Regions from separate parts of the Mesorhizobium sp. M1307 genome, predicted to be linked through region 3. Evidence: predicted binding sites of a transcription regulator. Region 3 holds the regulator's gene; each other region holds the start of a gene.
The links. The regulator PhoB, encoded in region 3, activates phosphate uptake and scavenging genes when phosphate is short. The targets are predictions, from matches to a motif close to TGTCATNNANCTGTCAT.
Positions count from the first base shown of each region.

Region 1: ugpB (sn-glycerol-3-phosphate ABC transporter substrate-binding protein UgpB) is a predicted target of PhoB. The motif match lies at 2,599-2,615, and genes of this name have one in related genera.
Region 2: olsB (l-ornithine N(alpha)-acyltransferase) is a predicted target of PhoB. The motif match lies at 3,909-3,925, and genes of this name have one in related genera.

Region 1 covers NZ_JAMYLR010000005.1:199,837-205,668, forward strand. Annotated here, with positions in the region: gene ugpE (sn-glycerol-3-phosphate ABC transporter permease UgpE) at 1-250, opposite strand, end outside; gene ugpA (sn-glycerol-3-phosphate ABC transporter permease UgpA) at 259-1,143, opposite strand; gene ugpB (sn-glycerol-3-phosphate ABC transporter substrate-binding protein UgpB) at 1,225-2,535, opposite strand; gene NKH16_RS09385 (bifunctional diguanylate cyclase/phosphodiesterase) at 2,834-5,266, shown strand; gene tlpA (thiol:disulfide interchange protein TlpA) at 5,269-5,832, opposite strand, start outside.
Region 2 covers NZ_JAMYLR010000002.1:294,643-300,474, forward strand. Annotated here, with positions in the region: gene lspA (signal peptidase II) at 1-422, shown strand, start outside; gene acuI (acrylyl-CoA reductase (NADPH)) at 474-1,463, shown strand; gene NKH16_RS05540 (hybrid sensor histidine kinase/response regulator) at 1,551-3,839, shown strand; gene olsB (l-ornithine N(alpha)-acyltransferase) at 3,989-4,864, shown strand; gene NKH16_RS05550 (trimeric intracellular cation channel family protein) at 4,874-5,506, opposite strand; gene NKH16_RS05555 (TetR/AcrR family transcriptional regulator) at 5,582-5,832, shown strand, end outside.
Region 3 covers NZ_JAMYLR010000044.1:28,421-34,252, forward strand. Annotated here, with positions in the region: gene pstA (phosphate ABC transporter permease PstA) at 1-258, shown strand, start outside; gene pstB (phosphate ABC transporter ATP-binding protein PstB) at 255-1,058, shown strand; gene phoU (phosphate signaling complex protein PhoU) at 1,091-1,798, shown strand; gene phoB (phosphate regulon transcriptional regulator PhoB) at 1,815-2,504, shown strand; gene NKH16_RS29265 (ROK family protein) at 2,514-3,758, opposite strand; gene xylF (D-xylose ABC transporter substrate-binding protein) at 4,046-5,086, shown strand; gene NKH16_RS29275 (sugar ABC transporter permease) at 5,229-5,832, shown strand, end outside.

The DNA.
Region 1 (5,832 bases), on a different contig from region 3:
TGATCGTGGTGTTGAGGAGCAGCCTGCCGACGCTGACCCCGCCGATACGACCGATGCCGCCGAACAGCGCCTCGCTGTAATTGTTCCATAGCTGGCCGCCGGGCAAGAGCGGCAGGGGCGGCCTGAGGATCGTTTGCAGCGTGTGCGTCGAGGCAACGAAGGTGTAGTAGATCGGAAAAGCCACGATCAATATGCCGAGGATGAGCACGGCATGGGCGATGAAGGTGCGGAGCGGGGACTGGCCGATCATCGCTGCCCTCAGCCGTAATGGACTTTGCGTTCCACATAGCGGAACTGGATCGCTGTGAGCGCAATGACGATGGCCATCAGGATGACCGACTGCGCCGCCGAATCGCCCAGGATCAGATTGACGAAGCCGTCATTGTAGACCTTGTAGACCAGCGTCTCGGTCGTCTTGCCCGGCCCGCCGCCGGTGACGGCATGAACGATGCCGAACGTGTCGAACAGGGCATAGACGGTGTTGACGACCAGCAGGAAAAAGGTTGTCGGCGCAAGCAGCGGGAAGACGATGGTCCAGAAGCGCTTGGTTTCGCCGGCGCCGTCCATGGCCGCCGCTTCGATCAGCGTTTTCGGCACCGCCTGCAGGCCGGCGACGAAGAACAGGAAGTTGTAGCTGATCTGCTTCCAGGCAGCAGCCGACACCAGCAGGATCATGGCGTGGGTGCCGTTGAGCAGCGGGTCCCATACGATGCCGAGGCTTCTCAGCAAATAGGCCAACGAGCCGATCGAGGGATTGAACAGGAAAAGCCAAAGCATGCCGGCAATCGCCGGCGCCACGGCGTAAGGCCATATCAACAGTGTGCGGTAGAGGCCTTTGCCGCGCACGGCCTTCTCGGCCATGACCGCGAGCACCAGGGCCACAACCATGGCAACGATCGCGGTCGCAAGAGAGAACACTACTGTGACCTTGATCGAGTTGAGGTAGGCCGGATCGGCCAGCACCTTCCGGAAATTGGCAAACCAGACAAACCGGCTCCTCAGCCCGAACGGGTCTTGCCTGAGCATCGACTGGTAAAGCGCCTGACCGGCCGGCCAGTAAAAGAAAACCAGGGTGATGGCGAGTTGTGGCGCCACCAGCAGGTAGGGCAGGATCTTGTTGGGAAAGACGACGCGTGGAGACAGGCTGATTTCCCTCGCTATCCAGGTATCGCCCACGCGAGCTCGCGCGGGCGATATTCCAACCGACTAACCGAGATAATCCCGTCAGTTCTCCAGCGCTTCCTTGATCGCGGCGTTGCCGCGCGTGACCGCATTGTCGAGCGCCTGCTGAGCGGTTTGTTGGCCGGCCAGCATCTTCTCCAGCTCCTCGTTCTGGATATCGCGCACCTGCGGCAGATTCGGCAGGCGCACGCCCTTCGAGTTGTCGGTCGGCGCCTTGCCCGTCATCTGCAGGATGGGTGTCTCGCGGCCGGGGTTTTTGTCATAGAAGCCTGATTTCTTAGTCGCCTCGTATGCCGCAAGCGTCACTGGCAGGTATCCCGACTTCTGGTGCAGATATTCCTGCACATCGGTCTTGGACAGATAGGCAAAGAAGGCCGCGACGCCCTTGTATTCCTCGTCCGACTTGTTGCCGAACACCCACAGGCTGGCACCACCCGGCGTCGTGTTCTGTGGTGCGCCCTTGGCGTCGGTATCATACGGAAGCTGGCCGATGCCATAGTTCATGCCGGACTTGACGATATCGCCGAGGCCGCCCGACGATTCGGTGAAGATGCCGCATTCGCCGGCGAGGAATATCTGCTTGGCTTCGGAGGTGCGTCCGCCATATTTGAACGTGCCGTCCTTGGCCAGGTCAGCTAGCGCCTGGAAGTGGTTGACGAAAATCGGCGCATTGATCTTGAGTTCGACATCACCGCCGGCCAGGCCATTCTGCTGGGTGGCCCAAGGCACGTCATTCCACGCCGCGAAATTCTCCAGGTGGATCCAGGTCAGCCAGGTCGAGGTATAGCCGCAAGGGGCGGCGCCGCTCGTCTTGATCTTCTTGGCAGCTTCCCACACCTCGTTCCACGTCTTGGGCGGATTGTTCACGTCGAGGCCTGCCTTCTGGAAGATGTCCTTGTTGTAATAGAGGATGGGCGAGGAAGAGTTGTAGGGGAACGATAGCATGGTGCCGTCCGGCTTCGAATAATAGCCTACGATGCCGGGCAGATACTGGCTCTTGTCGAAAGTCATCCCGGCGCCGGTCATCACATCGGCCACCGGCTTTATCGCACCCTCGGCCGCCATCATCACGCCGGTGCCGACGTCGAACACCTGGAGGATATCGGGCGCCTGGCCGGCGCGGAAAGCGGCGATGCCGGCATTCAGCGTCTCCGGATAGGTGCCCTTGAACACCGGAACGAGCTCATAGTCGCTCTGGCTGGCGTTGAAATCCTTGGAGATCTTGGCGACGACCTCGGCGTTGGCGCCGGTCATGGCGTGCCACCAGCTGATCTGCGTGACGGCGAAGGCGGAGGTGGTGGAAAGCAGGGTCAAGGTGGCGGCGATACCGGCCGCAAAGCCGAAGAACTTCATGTTTCATCTCCCGTTTGTCATTGGCGAAAGGGGGCACCTCCGCAAAGCCAATATGTGGCGCTGATGACAATCGGACAACGGTTTTGTTGCGGATCAATGAACACCATTTCTTCCTAAAGTGCACTCGCTACCGAAAGCGCGGCGTCAGAAACGACATCACCGCCTTGTCGGCGCAGCGGCATCGGTTTTCCCCCGAAAAGACCCGCCTCATGGCCCGCGGGTTAACCATTCGTTAAAATCTCCAAGAGCTAATCCGTCACATCTCTCCTGTTAGTTTTGGCAGACCGAGTGAACCAGGATGCTGACGGTCTATAATTGTATCGTAAATCAGCACGACCTGAGACTGGTTGCGCTCGCCGCGCTCGTCTGTGGAATTTCTTGTTTCTCAGCAGTTAATCTCCTTAGGCATGTCGGCCGATCGACCGAGCGAAACCGGCTTGTCTGGCTGATGATCGCCGCGGCCTCGACCGGGTTCGGCATATGGGCGACGCATTTCATCGCCATGACCGCGTTTACGCCGGGAATACCGAACGCATACAATCCGGGATTATCCGCCTTTTCGCTTGCCGCCGCCGTTATCATGACCGCGCTTGGGATGTGGGTCGCCACCTTGCGCCGCGGCATCGACCATTTCCTCGTCGGTGGCGCCATTCTGGGCGGCGCCATCGCGACGATGCACTACATCGGCATGGCAGCTTTCGAGGTCGAAGGCCGGGTCGTATGGAACCTGCTCCTTGTCGCGATATCGCTTCTGGCCGGCGTGACCCTCGCGGCACTGGCGCTCCTTGTCGTCTTGCGCCGTCCGTCAGCGCTCGCGACTTTCGGCGGCGCCGCGCTTTTGACGCTGGCGATTTGCAGCTTGCATTTCATCGCGATGGCCGCGGTGTCGATCATTCCGGATTCCTCGATTGAAATATCCGAACATTCCATCGAGCCCATTTCCCAGGCCTTTGCCGCAGCGGTCGCCAGCCTGATAATCCTTGTGCTATCGGGTGCCGCGCTGTGGATCGACCTGCGCTTTCGCCGCCAGAAGCTCGAGGCCGATCGCATGCACGATCTCGCCAATGCGGCGGTGGAAGGTCTGATCGTTTGCGATGGCACCCGCATCGTCAGCGCCAATGACAGTATGGCGAAGCTGACCGGAACAGCGACAGCCACCCTGAACACGATGCAATTCGGCGAGCTTTTCGACGGACAGAGCGCAGCCGATATGTCCGGCTTCGGCGAACAGGCGCAGGAAGCGAAGTTAAGGGGCAGCGACGGGGCGAGAATTCCTGTCGAGCTGATCGCCAGGAAAATCACCTACTGCGGCAGGCCTCATACGGTGCTTGCCGTTCGCGACATCCGTGAGCGCAAGAAGGCAGAACAAGAGATCCTCCGCCTCGCGCATTTCGATCCGCTTACCGGGCTTGCCAATCGGCGGAGCTTTTCTTCCCGGCTGGAAGCAGAATTCGCCTCGATGGATCGTGGCGGCAAGGATGGACATCTGGCGCTCCTGCTGCTTGACCTTGACCGGTTCAAGCAAGTCAACGACCTCTATGGCCACGGGGCCGGCGATGCTATGCTGCAGAAGCTGGCGCACTGCATTTCCGGCATCCCGCGCCACGGACAGATGCTCGCGCGTCTCGGCGGCGATGAATTTGCCATCATAGCTCCGAACCTCCCCGACCCCCTGGCCGCAGGCCGGATAGCCGAGGACTTGCTGGCGGCGATCCGGGAGGAAAACAGGGTTTCGGTCGGCTCCGGCCTCGTCTCGGCCAGCATCGGCATCGCCTTCTTTCCGCTGGATGCCGAAGACCAGGCCGGCCTGATCAGCCATGCCGACACGGCACTCCATCGCGCCAAAACCGAAGGCAGGGACACTTATCGGTTTTTCGAGATGGCCATGGGCACCGCGGCCCGCGACAAGCGCGTGATGGAGCATGAATTGCGCCAGGCGATCGCCCGCAAGGAGTTCCACCTCGTCTATCAGCCGCAGAAGGAGATCCGCGGCGGCAGGATGATCGGCTTCGAAGCCCTGGTCCGTTGGCAGCACCCTGAGCGGGGTGACATTTCTCCGGCCGTTTTCATCCCCGTGGCCGAGGACAGTGGCGCTATCGCGCAGATCGGCGACTGGGTGCTGACGACGGCTTGTAACGATGCTGTTCGCTGGACAAACCCGCTGATGGTCGCCGTCAACGTCTCCGCCGTGCAACTTCACAATCCGAACTTCAGCCGCAAGGTGCACGACGCATTGACGAGATCCGGCCTGGCCCCCGGCAGGCTCGAACTGGAGATCACCGAAACGGCCCTGGTGAAGGACATGCCGCGCGCGCTGGCAACCTTGAGGCAGGTCAAGGCGCTTGGCGTGCATGTGGCGATGGACGATTTTGGCACCGGCTATTCTTCGCTGTCCAACCTCAGCGCCTTTCCCTTCGACAAGATCAAGATCGACGGGTCGTTCATCAAATCGGTCGACAAGAACGCCCAGTTCGCGGCGATCGTTCGCGCCGTGCTGGGGCTTGGACGCGGTCTCGGCTTACCGGTTCTGGCAGAAGGCATCGAGACGCCGGGTGAATTGCAGTTCCTGGACGCCGAGGCTTGCGAGATCGGGCAAGGCTACTACCTCGGCAAACCGGCTCCGATCGAGACATTCGGGGAACTGACGGGCGTGGCCGCTCCGGCAATCCGCACCGCCAGCCGACGCGGCGCAAGCATTGCCGTGCTCAAGCCGCGCCTGCGCACGGTCTGAGCCTATCCCGGCTGAAGCGCCGCCTCGACCAGACGCTTGGCATCCGGCCCCGACCATTCGGCCGGGCCATTCATATGGGCGATCAGGCAGCCTTGCCCATCGATCAGCATGGTGACCGGCAGACCGAGCGCCAGGCCGCGCGTCTTGACGTCGTTGAACAGCGCCATCGTGGCATCGCGATAGTAGCCGAGCGACTTGACGCCGGTGTCCTCCAGGAACTTCTTCGGTTTGGCATCGTCGCCGGCATCGACGTTGACGGCAACAACCTGAAACGCATCGCTGCCCATCTCCTTCTGCAGCGCATCGAGCGCCGGCATTTCGGCGCGGCAAGGTGCGCACCATGTCGCCCACAGATTGAGCAGCACCGTCTTGCCGGCATGATCGGCGATCGTCGTCGGCTTGCCGTCGGGGCCGTTGAAGGCAAGGCTTTTCAGCGATTGCGGCGGATCCGCCGGCAAAAGCGCGGCAACCTGGCCGGTGGCAGCGGCGGCGATCTTCTTGGCACGGTCGGTCTTGGCGGCGCAGGCGACGTCGTCCTTGCCGCCGCCGGCGGCCACTTGCGCGGG
Region 2 (5,832 bases), on a different contig from region 3:
AGTGGGTGAAATACCTAGTCGAAACCGGTCTTGCCTTTCAGGAACGGCTCGACCTGCTTCCGTTCCTGGCGCTGTACCGCACCTACAACACCGGCATCGCGTTCTCGCTGTTTTCGTCCTTCGGCGACACCGGCCTGGTGGTCGTCGCGGTTGTGGTGGTCGCTTTCGTGCTCTATCTTGCGGCCCGCACGCCGCCGGGCCACCTGCTTGCCCGCATCGGCTTCGCGCTGATCGTCGGCGGCGCGCTCGGCAATCTGATCGACCGCGCTATCTACGGTCATGTCATCGACTATATTCTGTTTCACACGCCGGTCTGGTCCTTCGCGATCTTCAACCTCGCCGATGCCTTCATTTCGGTCGGTGCCGTGCTGGTCGTCTTCGATGAGCTCATTGGCTGGCGGCGCGGAGCGTCGAGCGATTGACCTCACTCGCCTGGCGCCGCACATTCTGATCTGCAAGCCCGAGGAGAAAAAATGCCCGAAACCTTCAAAGCCATCCTCGTTTCGCGCGACGCCGAGAAAAACCAGTCGGTCGCGGTGACCGAGCTTACCGAGGCAGACCTGATGGAGGGCGACGTCACCGTCGCGGTCGAGGCGACGACTGTCAACTACAAGGACGGCCTTGCGATTGCCGGCAAGGCGCCGGTAATCCGCCGCTGGCCGCTGGTGCCGGGCATCGATTTCGCCGGCACCGTCATCTCGTCTTCCAATCCTGGCTGGCGCAAGGGTGACAAGGTCATATTGAACGGCTGGGGCGTCGGCGAGACGCATTTCGGCGCCTTTGCAGGGCGCGCCCGCGTCAAGGGCGACTGGCTGGTGCCGCTGCCGGACGGCATGAGCCCGCATGATGCGATGGCGGTCGGCACCGCCGGCTACACCGCCATGCTTTGCGTCATCGCATTGGAGCGGCACGGCATCGTGCCCGACCGCGGCCCGGTGGTGGTGACCGGCGCTGCCGGTGGCGTCGGCTCGGTCGCGGTCTCGATCCTGTCCAGCCTCGGCTATCACGTCATCGCCTCGACCGGCCGCGCTGCCGAAAGCCCCTATCTGATCGACCTTGGCGCCGCGGAAGTGATTTCACGCGACGAGCTCGCCCAGCCGGCAAAACCGCTCGCCAAGGAACGCTGGGCCGGCGGCGTCGATGCGGTCGGCAGTCACACGCTGGCCAACGTTCTGTCGATGACCTCCTATGGCGGCGCCGTCGCCGCTTGCGGCCTCGCCGGCGGCATGGACCTGCCGGCAAGCGTCGCCCCCTTCATCCTGCGCGGCGTCTCGCTGCTCGGCATCGATTCGGTGATGGCGCCGAAGGCGGTCCGCCTCGAGGCCTGGCGCCGCATCGGCGCCGATCTCGACCACGCAAAGCTTGCCAACCTGTCGACGAGCATCGGCTTCGACGGCATCATCGGCGCCGCGCATGACATCGTCGAGGGTAAGATCCGCGGCCGCGTGGTGGTGGATATGTGAGCCCCCAAGGGACAAAAAGAGCGCGACCGCTAAAATTCGAGCGATCAACCACAACCTTCGATAAGCTCTGTCTGGCAGGATTTCCGTATGATTGCGGAACCCGGCTTCAGAGAGGCGGAACCAGCCGAACGGGCCGATGGGACGGCCCCCGCGGCGCCAGGACGGCAGCTTGTCGCCGCGCCACCGCTGGCGCCGGAACTGCCGGCCTCCAACCGCGAAGGCCTGCCCTTCCTGACGCTCGTCGCCATCGTCGTGCTGGCAGGCTTTTCGCATCTGACCGGGGCGCCGATCTTCATCACCATCGGCCTTTTGGCGACAGCCATCGCCGGGCTCGCCATGCATCTGCGCAACAGGCGCACCGAGCGCCGCGCGGTGGCCCTGCTCGATGCCACGACCGCCCGCAGCCGCGCCGAAATCGAGACGCTGGCCGACCGCATGTGGGAGATGCAGGAGAGCGAGGAGCGCTTTCGCGGGCTGATCGATGCACTCGGCGATCTCGTCGTCCATCGTGACCGCGACGGCCACATTGTCTACGCCAACAAGGTTTTCGCCGACCTTGTCGAAACCGACCAGCGCGACCTTGCCGGCAAGACCCTGGCCGAACTAGGCATCGATGTCGGCATCGTCCCCGACGCCGCGTTTTCCGACCATGAATGCCTGAGTTCCACCGACGTCGCCATTTGCACGCCGGACGGCCCACGCTGGTTCTCTTGGATCGAGCTGTCGGTGCGCGACAAGGACAGCGGCGCCGTTTCGCATCGCGCCATCGCCCGCGACATCACCGCTCGCAAGCGCGCCGAATCCTCGCTGATCACCGCCCGCGAGCGGGCCGAATATGCGAGCCAGGCCAAATCGCGCTTCCTCGCCACCGTCAGCCACGAGATCCGCACGCCGATGAACGGCATCATGGGCATGGCCCGGCTTCTCGCCGACACCAGCCTTTCGCCCGAGCAGCGGACCTATGTCGGCGCCATCTCGACCTCGGCCAGCGCGCTGCTGGCGCTGATCGAGGACCTGCTCGACTACTCCAAGATCGAGGCCGGCCGCTTCGATCCCGAACCGCAGCCAATGTCGGTGCGCGAGATCGCCGACAATGTCATCGAGCTTTTGGCGGCGCGGGCTTTTGCCAAGGATATCGGCCTCGGCTGTCATGTCGAACCCGACGTGCCGCAGCTGATCACCGCCGACCCCGGCAGGGTCAGGCAGGTGCTGCTCAATCTCATCGGCAACGCCGTCAAGTTCACCGACAGCGGCGGCGTCCTGGCAAGCATCGCTCGCGTCCGCACCGAAACCACCGACCGCATCCGCTTCACCATCACCGACACCGGCCCCGGCCTGCGCGAGGAGGACATGGAGCGCATATTCGAGGACTTCGAACAGGCTGACGGCACCTCGACCCGTGCGCATGGCGGTGCCGGCCTCGGTCTCGCCATTTCCAAGCGCCTGGTGACCGCCATGGGCGGCGCTATCTCGGTGTCGAGCCGGCTTGGCCAGGGGTCCGAATTCGTCTTCGATATTCCCGCTATTTCCGCCGTCGAGGCGCCGCAGATCCGCCAGGACGCGCTGTCGGGCCGGCATGCGGTGATCGTGTCGAAGAACCTGGTCGAGGCCGAAGCCCTCGCCCGCACCATTCGCGCCAATGGCGGCACGGTCGATCTGGCCACCGCCGCCGCCCAGGCCACCGCTTTCGCCGAGGGCTGTGACGTGCTTCTGATCGATGCTGCCATGGAGCAAAGCGACGGCAGGCTGCTCAGGCGCCTGCGCCAGAGCGGATTTGCCGATTGCGAGGCAGTGACGCTGATCGCGCCGACCGACCGCGGCATGCTTGGCGAGTTCCGTGCCAACGGTTACGCCACCTTCCTGGCGAGGCCGGTGCGCGGCGAGACACTGCTGCGCGTGCTTTTGACCAGCCATGCACCGGTCATCGCCGAGCCGCAACTGCAAAGGCGCGGCGCGCAGGCGGGGCACGCCATTGGCGCCCGCCAGCAGGGCCTGTCGGTGCTGATCGCCGAGGACAACGACATCAACGCCATGCTGGCCCGCGCCACGCTGCTGAAGGCCGGGCATCGCGTGAAAGTGGTCGGCAACGGCAAGGCCGCGGTCGAGGCGGTCATCAGCACCGGCCACAAGCACCGCTACGACGTGGTGCTGATGGACTTGCACATGCCTGTCATGGACGGTCTGGACGCCATCGCCGCCATCCGCCGCCATGAGGAGGAGACCGCGGTGCCGCCGGTGCCGATCATGGTGCTGTCGGCCGACAGCCAGGAAAAGACCCGCCACGCCGTGCTCGCTCACGGTGCCAGCGGCTTCGTCACCAAGCCGCTCGACCCCGATGCCCTGGTTCATGCGGTCGAAGGGCAAGCGGCCGCCTGAGGCACAACATAGACGGTTGATAGATTACCCAGCCGACGAAGTATTGCCCGCAGAGGCGTATCACGGTACTGTCACAATCCTGTTGCACCTACACCGTATCCCCGTGCCAAGAGGGATGGCTCGAAGGAGAATCACTCGTGCATACAGTCATGCCGGAATGTGATGCTCGGCCGAACGCCAGCGGGCCTTTGCTCGTCGGCCGGAACGCCGATGCCGTCATAAAAGGCGCATCGCTCGGCCGCATCGGCAATCTCGAAGTGCGGCTCGCCCGCAACGAGGCCGAGATCGCTGCCGCGCAGGAAGTGCGCTACCGGGTGTTCTACGACGAGCTTGGTGCCAGGAAGGACCTGTTCCAGATGCAGGACCGCCGCGATGCCGATCGCTTCGATCCCCTCTGCGATCATCTGCTGGTCTTCGATACTTCGCTTTCCGGCCCCGAGCATCGCCGCATCGTCGGCACCTACCGCCTGCTGCGGCAGGAGATTGCCGCGGCCGCCGGCGGCTTCTATTCCGAAGGTGAATTCGAGCTGACCAAGCTGATCGCGCGGCATCCCGGCCAGCGCTTCCTCGAGCTCGGCCGCTCCTGCGTTCTGCCGGAATACCGCTCGAAGCGCACCATCGAGGCGCTGTGGCAAGGCATCTGGGCCTACATCAACCATTACGGCATCGGCGTGATGACCGGCTGCGCGTCGTTCCACGGCACCGTGCCGGCGGCACATGCGGAGGCGCTGACCTATCTTGCCCACCACTGCCGGACGAATTCATCCTGGGACGTGCGCGCCGTCGCCGGGCGCTATTGTTCCATGGATCTGATGCCGATCGAGGCCGTCAATACCAAGGCGGCGATCGCCGCGATGCCGCCGCTGGTCAAGGGCTATCTGCGCGTCGGCGCGCGCATCGGCGACGGCTGCGTCATCGACCGTGAATTCTCGACGGTCGACGTGTTCGTGGTGATGCCGGTCAAGGAGATCGGCGCCCGCTACGTCAATTATTATGGCGGAGAAGCGCAGCGGTTTGCGGCCTGACACCTTAAATCAGGGAATATCTTCCGGACGCCGGCCAGGCTTGCTTTTGTAGGACGGAAAGGCCCAGCCGAATTTCAGCGCGCCGCCGCGTACGCAGAAAGCCGCCATGAAACCTGCCAGGCCCGACGCAAGCGGCGGCAGTCCGGCGAAATCGCCAAGTGTGTAGAGGCCGGCGCCGGCAAGCGCTGCGGTAACGTAGATCTCCGGTCGCAGGAGCACCGAAGGCTCGCCTGTCAATAGATCGCGCAGAATGCCGCCAAGGGTTGCGGTGAGCATGCCGGTGACGATCGAAACTGCAGGTGACCCGGTGATCGTCAGCCCCTTGGCCGCGCCCATCACCGAAAATGCGGCAAGACCTATGGCGTCGAGCCAGAGCAGCAATTTGTAGCGGGACTCCAAACGATGTGCGCTGAAGAAGACGACGACCGCCACCGCTGCACAGATTAGCACATAGTCGCGGTTTCCCACCCAGAACACGGGCACGTTGAGGATGACGTCGCGAAACGTTCCGCCCCCGATGCCGGCAACGCTAGCCAGAAACAGGTAACCGATAATGTCGAGCTGTTTGCGCGAGGCGGCCAGCGCACCGGTCGCCGCGAAGACGGCGACGCCGGCATAGTCGAGAAGCTCGATCGGGTTCATGGGGTGAATAATGAAATAGCGAGTGGGGAATAGCGAGTGGCTCCTGCGAATCTGGATTGATTCCAGATAAATTAAATGATTGAATTGTTCATTCAATTATTTAAGTGGACGTCTATGTCCCCTCGCCGCTACAGCATGGGTTCCCGGACTGCCGCCTTCGCCAAGACGAGGCAGCGCATTCTCGACGCGACAATCAAGCTGCACACCCAGAACGGCATCTTTGGCACGACTTGGAAGGACATCGCTACGGAAGCCGATGTCGCCGTTGGCACCGTCTACAAGCATTTTCCTACTCTGGATGACCTGGTGCCGGCGTGCGGCGAAGT
Region 3 (5,832 bases):
ACCGGCATATTGCTGGCGATAGCACGCATTTCCGGCGAGACGGCGCCGCTGCTCTTCACCGCGCTCAACAACCAGTTCTGGAGCAGCAATATCAACGCGCCGATGGCCAGCCTGCCGGTGACCATCTTCCAGTTCGCTCTCAGCCCTTACGAGGAATGGCAGCAACTGGCGTGGACCGGCGCACTCATAATCACCCTGACGGTTCTGGGCTTGAGCATCCTCGCCCGCAGCCTTACCGGACGCAGAGAGGACAGATGACACAGATGTTGTCCCCAGACATGACGATGGCCGAAACGGTCGCCGAGAAGACGAAGATCGAGGTCAAGAATCTCAACTTCTACTACGGCCAGAGCAAGGCGCTGAAGGACATCAGCCTGTCGCTGCCTGAGCGCAGTGTCACGGCCTTCATCGGCCCTTCCGGCTGCGGGAAATCGACGCTGCTGCGTGTGTTCAACCGCATCTATGAGCTCTACCCAAAACAGACGGCCGAGGGCCAGGTGCTGCTCGACGGCAAGAACATTCTCGACCGGTCGCAGGATCTCAACCTCCTCAGGACCAAGATCGGCATGGTGTTCCAGAAGCCGACGCCGTTCCCGATGTCGATCTACGAGAACATCGCCTTCGGCGTCAGGCTCTACGAGAACCTCGGCAAGTCCGAGATGGACGGCCGCGTCGAACAGGCGTTGAAGCGCGCCGCGCTGTGGAGCGAGGTCAAGGACAAGCTCAACGCCAGCGGCTTGAGCCTGTCCGGCGGCCAGCAGCAGCGGCTCTGTATCGCCCGCACGGTGGCCGTGAAGCCGGAAGTCATTCTGCTCGACGAACCGGCTTCGGCCCTCGACCCGTTGTCGACCGCCAAGATCGAGGAACTGATCGACGAGTTGCAAGCCGACTACACGATCGTCATCGTAACCCACAACATGCAGCAAGCGGCGCGCGTGTCGCGCCAGACCGCCTTCATGTATCTGGGTGAGCTGGTCGAGTTCGACCGGACCGAGAAGATCTTCACGTCACCCCGCGAGAAGCGCACGCAGGACTACATCACTGGCCGCTTCGGCTGAGCCGTTCCGATCATGCATATGAGGACAGGACCATGGGCGAACACACAGTCGCTTCTTTCGACGAGGATCTCGAGCAGATCAGCAAGCTGATCCGCGACATGGCCGACCTCGCCGGTTCGATGGTCGGCGGGGCGACCAAGGCCCTGTTGAATTCCGACAACGTGCTGGCGCAACGCGTCGTTTCCGACGACGCCATCATGGATGCGCGTCAACGCGAACTGGACGACCGCGCCATCACCCTGATCGCCAAACGCCAGCCGATGGCCCACGATCTTCGCCATGTGGTCGGAGCGATCCGCATGGCGGGCGACCTCGAACGCATCGGCGACCTTGCCAAGAATATCGCCAAGCGCGTGAGTGCGGTCAGCCTCAGCGCCACGCCGCGGGACCTGTCGCATTCCATCGACGCGATGGCGCAGCTGGTTCTCATCCAGGTGCAGGGTGTCATCGAGGAATATGCTGCAGGCGATGCGGCCGCGTTGGCCAAGCTGCGTGCCGCCGACGAGCGCATCGACGTCAAATACACCTCCGTGTTCCGCGAGCTGTTGACCTACATGATGGAAGATCCGCGCAACATCACCGCTTGCACGCACCTGCTGTTCTGCGCCAAGAATCTGGAGCGGATCGGCGACCATGTCACCAACATCGCCGAAAATGCGTATTATGTGCTGACCGGCGAGCAATTGCCGGTCAATCGTCCGAAGCAGGACGAAACGACAATGTCCGCACCGGTGACATGATGGGGGTGCCCAGCCGATGATCGCACCACGCATAATGGTGGTGGAGGACGAGGAGCCGTTGGGTGTGCTGCTCCGCTACAATCTCGAATCCGAAGGCTACCAGGTCGAGGTGGTGACACGCGGCGACGAAGCCGAGATCCGTTTGCAGGAGAATGTGCCCGACCTTTTGGTGCTCGACTGGATGATACCAGCGGTTTCCGGCATCGAGCTCTGTCGTCGGCTGCGGGTGCGCCCCGAAACCGAGCGGCTACCGATCATCATGCTGACCGCGCGCGGCGAGGAGAGCGACCGGGTGCGCGGTCTTTCGACCGGCGCCGACGACTATCTGGTCAAACCGTTTTCGACACCGGAATTCATGGCCAGGGTCAAGGCGCTGCTGCGGCGCGCCAAGCCGGAAGTGCTGTCCAGCGTGCTGAAGGTCGGCGACATCGTTCTCGATCGCGAATCGCACAGGGTCTATCGCAAGAAGAGCGAAATCAGGCTCGGGCCGACCGAATTCCGGCTGCTCGAGTTCATGATGCGGCATCCGGGCCGTGTCTTCTCGCGCAGCCAGTTACTCGATAATGTCTGGGGCGAGACAATCTACATCGACGAACGCACCGTCGACGTGCATGTCGGGCGGCTGCGCAAAGCCGTCAACAACGGCCGGATGCCGGATGTCATCCGCACCATCCGCGGTGCCGGCTATGCGATCAGGGAAGATTGACCCGCCTGGTCAGGCTACGTTCTTTCTGACGCTGGGCCTCATTTGCGCGCCCGGCGCGAAAATCTCCTGGTCGACGAAGCTTAACGCCCGCATCGCGCAGCCTTCGCGGATCAGCGGCAATTCGTTCGGCTCTGTATCGAAGGAGATCGAGCCTGAATGCTGGCCGCCGGCGGTCTGGGCGATTGCCTTCCGCAAGGCCGGCTCGATCAGATCGAAGGCGGCGGCACTGGCGCCGACCATCGCGACCGGTGCCGGATCGATCAGCGCGAACAGCGAGCCGAGACCGAAACCCAGCGCTTCGCCGGCCTTGCGGTAGGCCTCGCGTTCCGGCCCATCTTTCTCGCGCGCCCGGGCCGCCAGTGCTCGCATGTCGGCGTCGCTGACGTCGGCGACCGGTTCGCTGTCTTCGCTCATCTGCCTGGCGTTGCGCCAGATGGCGTAGTTGCCGGCATAGGCCTCGATGCAGCCGCGCCGCCCGCAACGGCAGAGCGCGCCGCCCGGACGATGGATCATGTGGCCAAATTCGCCGCCCGAGGAATGCGTCCCGGTGAACAGTTCGCCCTTCAGCACCAGCCCCATGCCGATGCCATGCGAAAGCAGGATGGCGATGAAGTCGTCGCGATAGCGATCCAGATTGCGCCAGCGCAAAGCCACCGCCATCATGTTGCAGTCGTTCTCCACCGTTGCCGGGGTGCCGAATTCGTCCTCCAGCATGTCGGCAAAGGCGATGTCGGTCTGCGGCGTGATCGGCGACCACAGCATGGCGCGTGCAGGGGAGTCGGTAATGCCCTGAATCGCCAGGGCGATGCGGGCGACACTGCGGACGTCAAGGTCTGGATCCTGCAGCCGGCGCCGGACGATGGCCATGCATTCACGGATCAACTCGTCGCGCGGCATGGTCAGCGTGTCCAGCCGGCGCTGTTCCTCGGCGATCACCTGTCCCGTATAGTCGATAATGGCGGCCGACAGGAAATTCAGCGACAACACCACGGTCAGCACCGCCGCCGCTTCCGGATTGAGGGCGAGGCCGACCTGCGGACGACCGCGTTTCAACGAAACGGGCTCACTTGCCTTGCTCTCGGCGAGGATGCCTTCCCGTATCAGGTCGGAAGAGATCGCCGATATGGTCGAATGACTGAGGCCGGTGGTAGCTGCGATCTCAGTACGCGATGGCTGGCCGGCCCGGCGCACCGCCGAGATCACCATCGCCCGGTTGCGCCGGCGCAAATCGTCATGGCGGATTCCGACCGACATTGGTTTGCTTTCCTCCCGGTTGCCCGCGGCCGCTCATGAACCGGAAGCCGTCGGTAATGTCCGACAAATAGTGTCGGATGCAGGCAAATAGTGTCAGATGCAGGTGGCGCTGTCATCGTTTATTCCGACGCTCGAAAAAACTCGCAGAGTCATCAAAATCCATCAGAATCGATGTTGACAGCAGCAGGAGATCGGGCCAGTATTTTTTCGAGGCTCGAAAAAATTAGAGCTTCTAAGCTGGTCTTTGAGCCAATTGATCACGCCGTACGCGGCGCAGGGAGGATATGATGAAGAAATTCACGACCGCCATTCTGGCGGGTGTCGCCATGACGCTGGCGCTGGCGTCGGTGGCGCAGGCTAAAGACAAGGTCATCGGCGTTTCCTGGTCGAACTTCCAGGAAGAGCGCTGGAAGACCGACGAGGCCGCAATGAAGGCGGCCATCGAGGCCGCAGGCGACAAGTATATTTCCGCCGACGCACAGTCCAACCCCGGCAAGCAGCTCACCGACGTCGAGAGCCTGATCTCGCAGGGCGCCAACGCACTGATCATCCTGGCGCAGGATGCCTCGGCCATCGGGCCGGCCGTGCAAAAGGCGCTGGACGAAGGTATTCCGGTTGTCGGCTACGACCGGCTGATCGAGAACAAGGACGTCTTTTACCTGACCTTCGACAACAAGGAAGTCGGCCGCATGCAGGCCCGCGAAGTCTTCAAGGTGAAGCCGGAAGGCAACTACGTCTTCATCAAGGGTTCGGGTTCCGATCCGAATGCCGATTTCCTGTTTGCCGGTTCGATGGAGGTGCTGAAGGAGGCCATCGACGGCGGCAAGATCAAGAATGTCGGCGAGGCCTATACCGACGGCTGGCTGCCGGCCAACGCTCAGAAGAACATGGAACAGTTCCTGACCGCCAACGACAACAAGGTCGATGCCGTGGTCGCCGCTAATGACGGCACTGCCGGCGGCGTCGTCGCCGCGCTGACGGCGCAAGGGCTGGCCGGATCGGTTCCGGTTTCGGGCCAGGACGGCGACCACGCCGCGCTGAACCGCATCGCGCTCGGCACACAGACCGTGTCGGTGTGGAAGGATGCGCGCGAGCTCGGCAAGAATGCCGCCGAGATCGCCTCGCAACTGGCCGACGGCAAGCAGATGACCGACATTGCCGGCGTGAAGGATTTCACCACGCCCGGCGGCAATACCGTCAAGTCGCTGTTCCTGACCCCGGTCGCCATCACCAAGGACAACCTCAACGTCGTCATCGACGCCGGCTGGATCAAGAAAGAAGAGGTCTGCGCCGGCGTGACGGCTGGCACTGTTGCAGTCTGCAACTGAGCCGACGTTTCCGAGAAGTCCGAACGCCGCGGCCGCTCGCCGCGGCGTTTTTTCAACAAGAGTTGTTTTTCCGCTTCCGGCGGATAACTTCTAGGCTGCTTCCGGCATCCGCGGCAGACGGCAACCCGGCGGGAGAAACATCATGACCGACACGACGTCCAACACGCCGGTCGACAACACGGCAGACCGGGCACGGGAATCCGAGCTCGGCATCGTTGCCCGATTTCTCAAGGCAACCGAACTCGACACGCGCATGCTCGGCATGGTCGGCGCGCTGCTGGTCATCTGGGTCGGCCTGCATGTCATTTCTAGCGTACGGCTCGGCGTCAATCCGTTCGACTTCGACAGCCGGACCTTCCTGACGCCACGCAATCTCTGGAACCTGTCGGTGCAGACTTCGGCCGTGGCCATAATGGCCGCCGGAATGGTGCTGGTTATCGTCATGCGCAATATCGACCTGTCGGTCGGCTCCGCCGAAGGCCTGATCGGCGTGGTCATGGGTTTTGCGCAGGTGCATTTCCTGGTGCGAATGGTCGGTCTGCAATTAGGCAACCCCTGGATCTGGATCCTGGCACTGGCCATCGGCCTGGCGCTTGGCCTTCTGATCGGAGCGTTCCAGGGATACATCATCGCTTATCTCGAGGTGCCGGCCTTCATCGTGACGCTGGGCGGCCTTCTGGTCTGGCGGGGTGCCGCATGGTGGGTCGTCAGTGGGCAGACGATTGCGCCGCTGGATGCCACTTTCC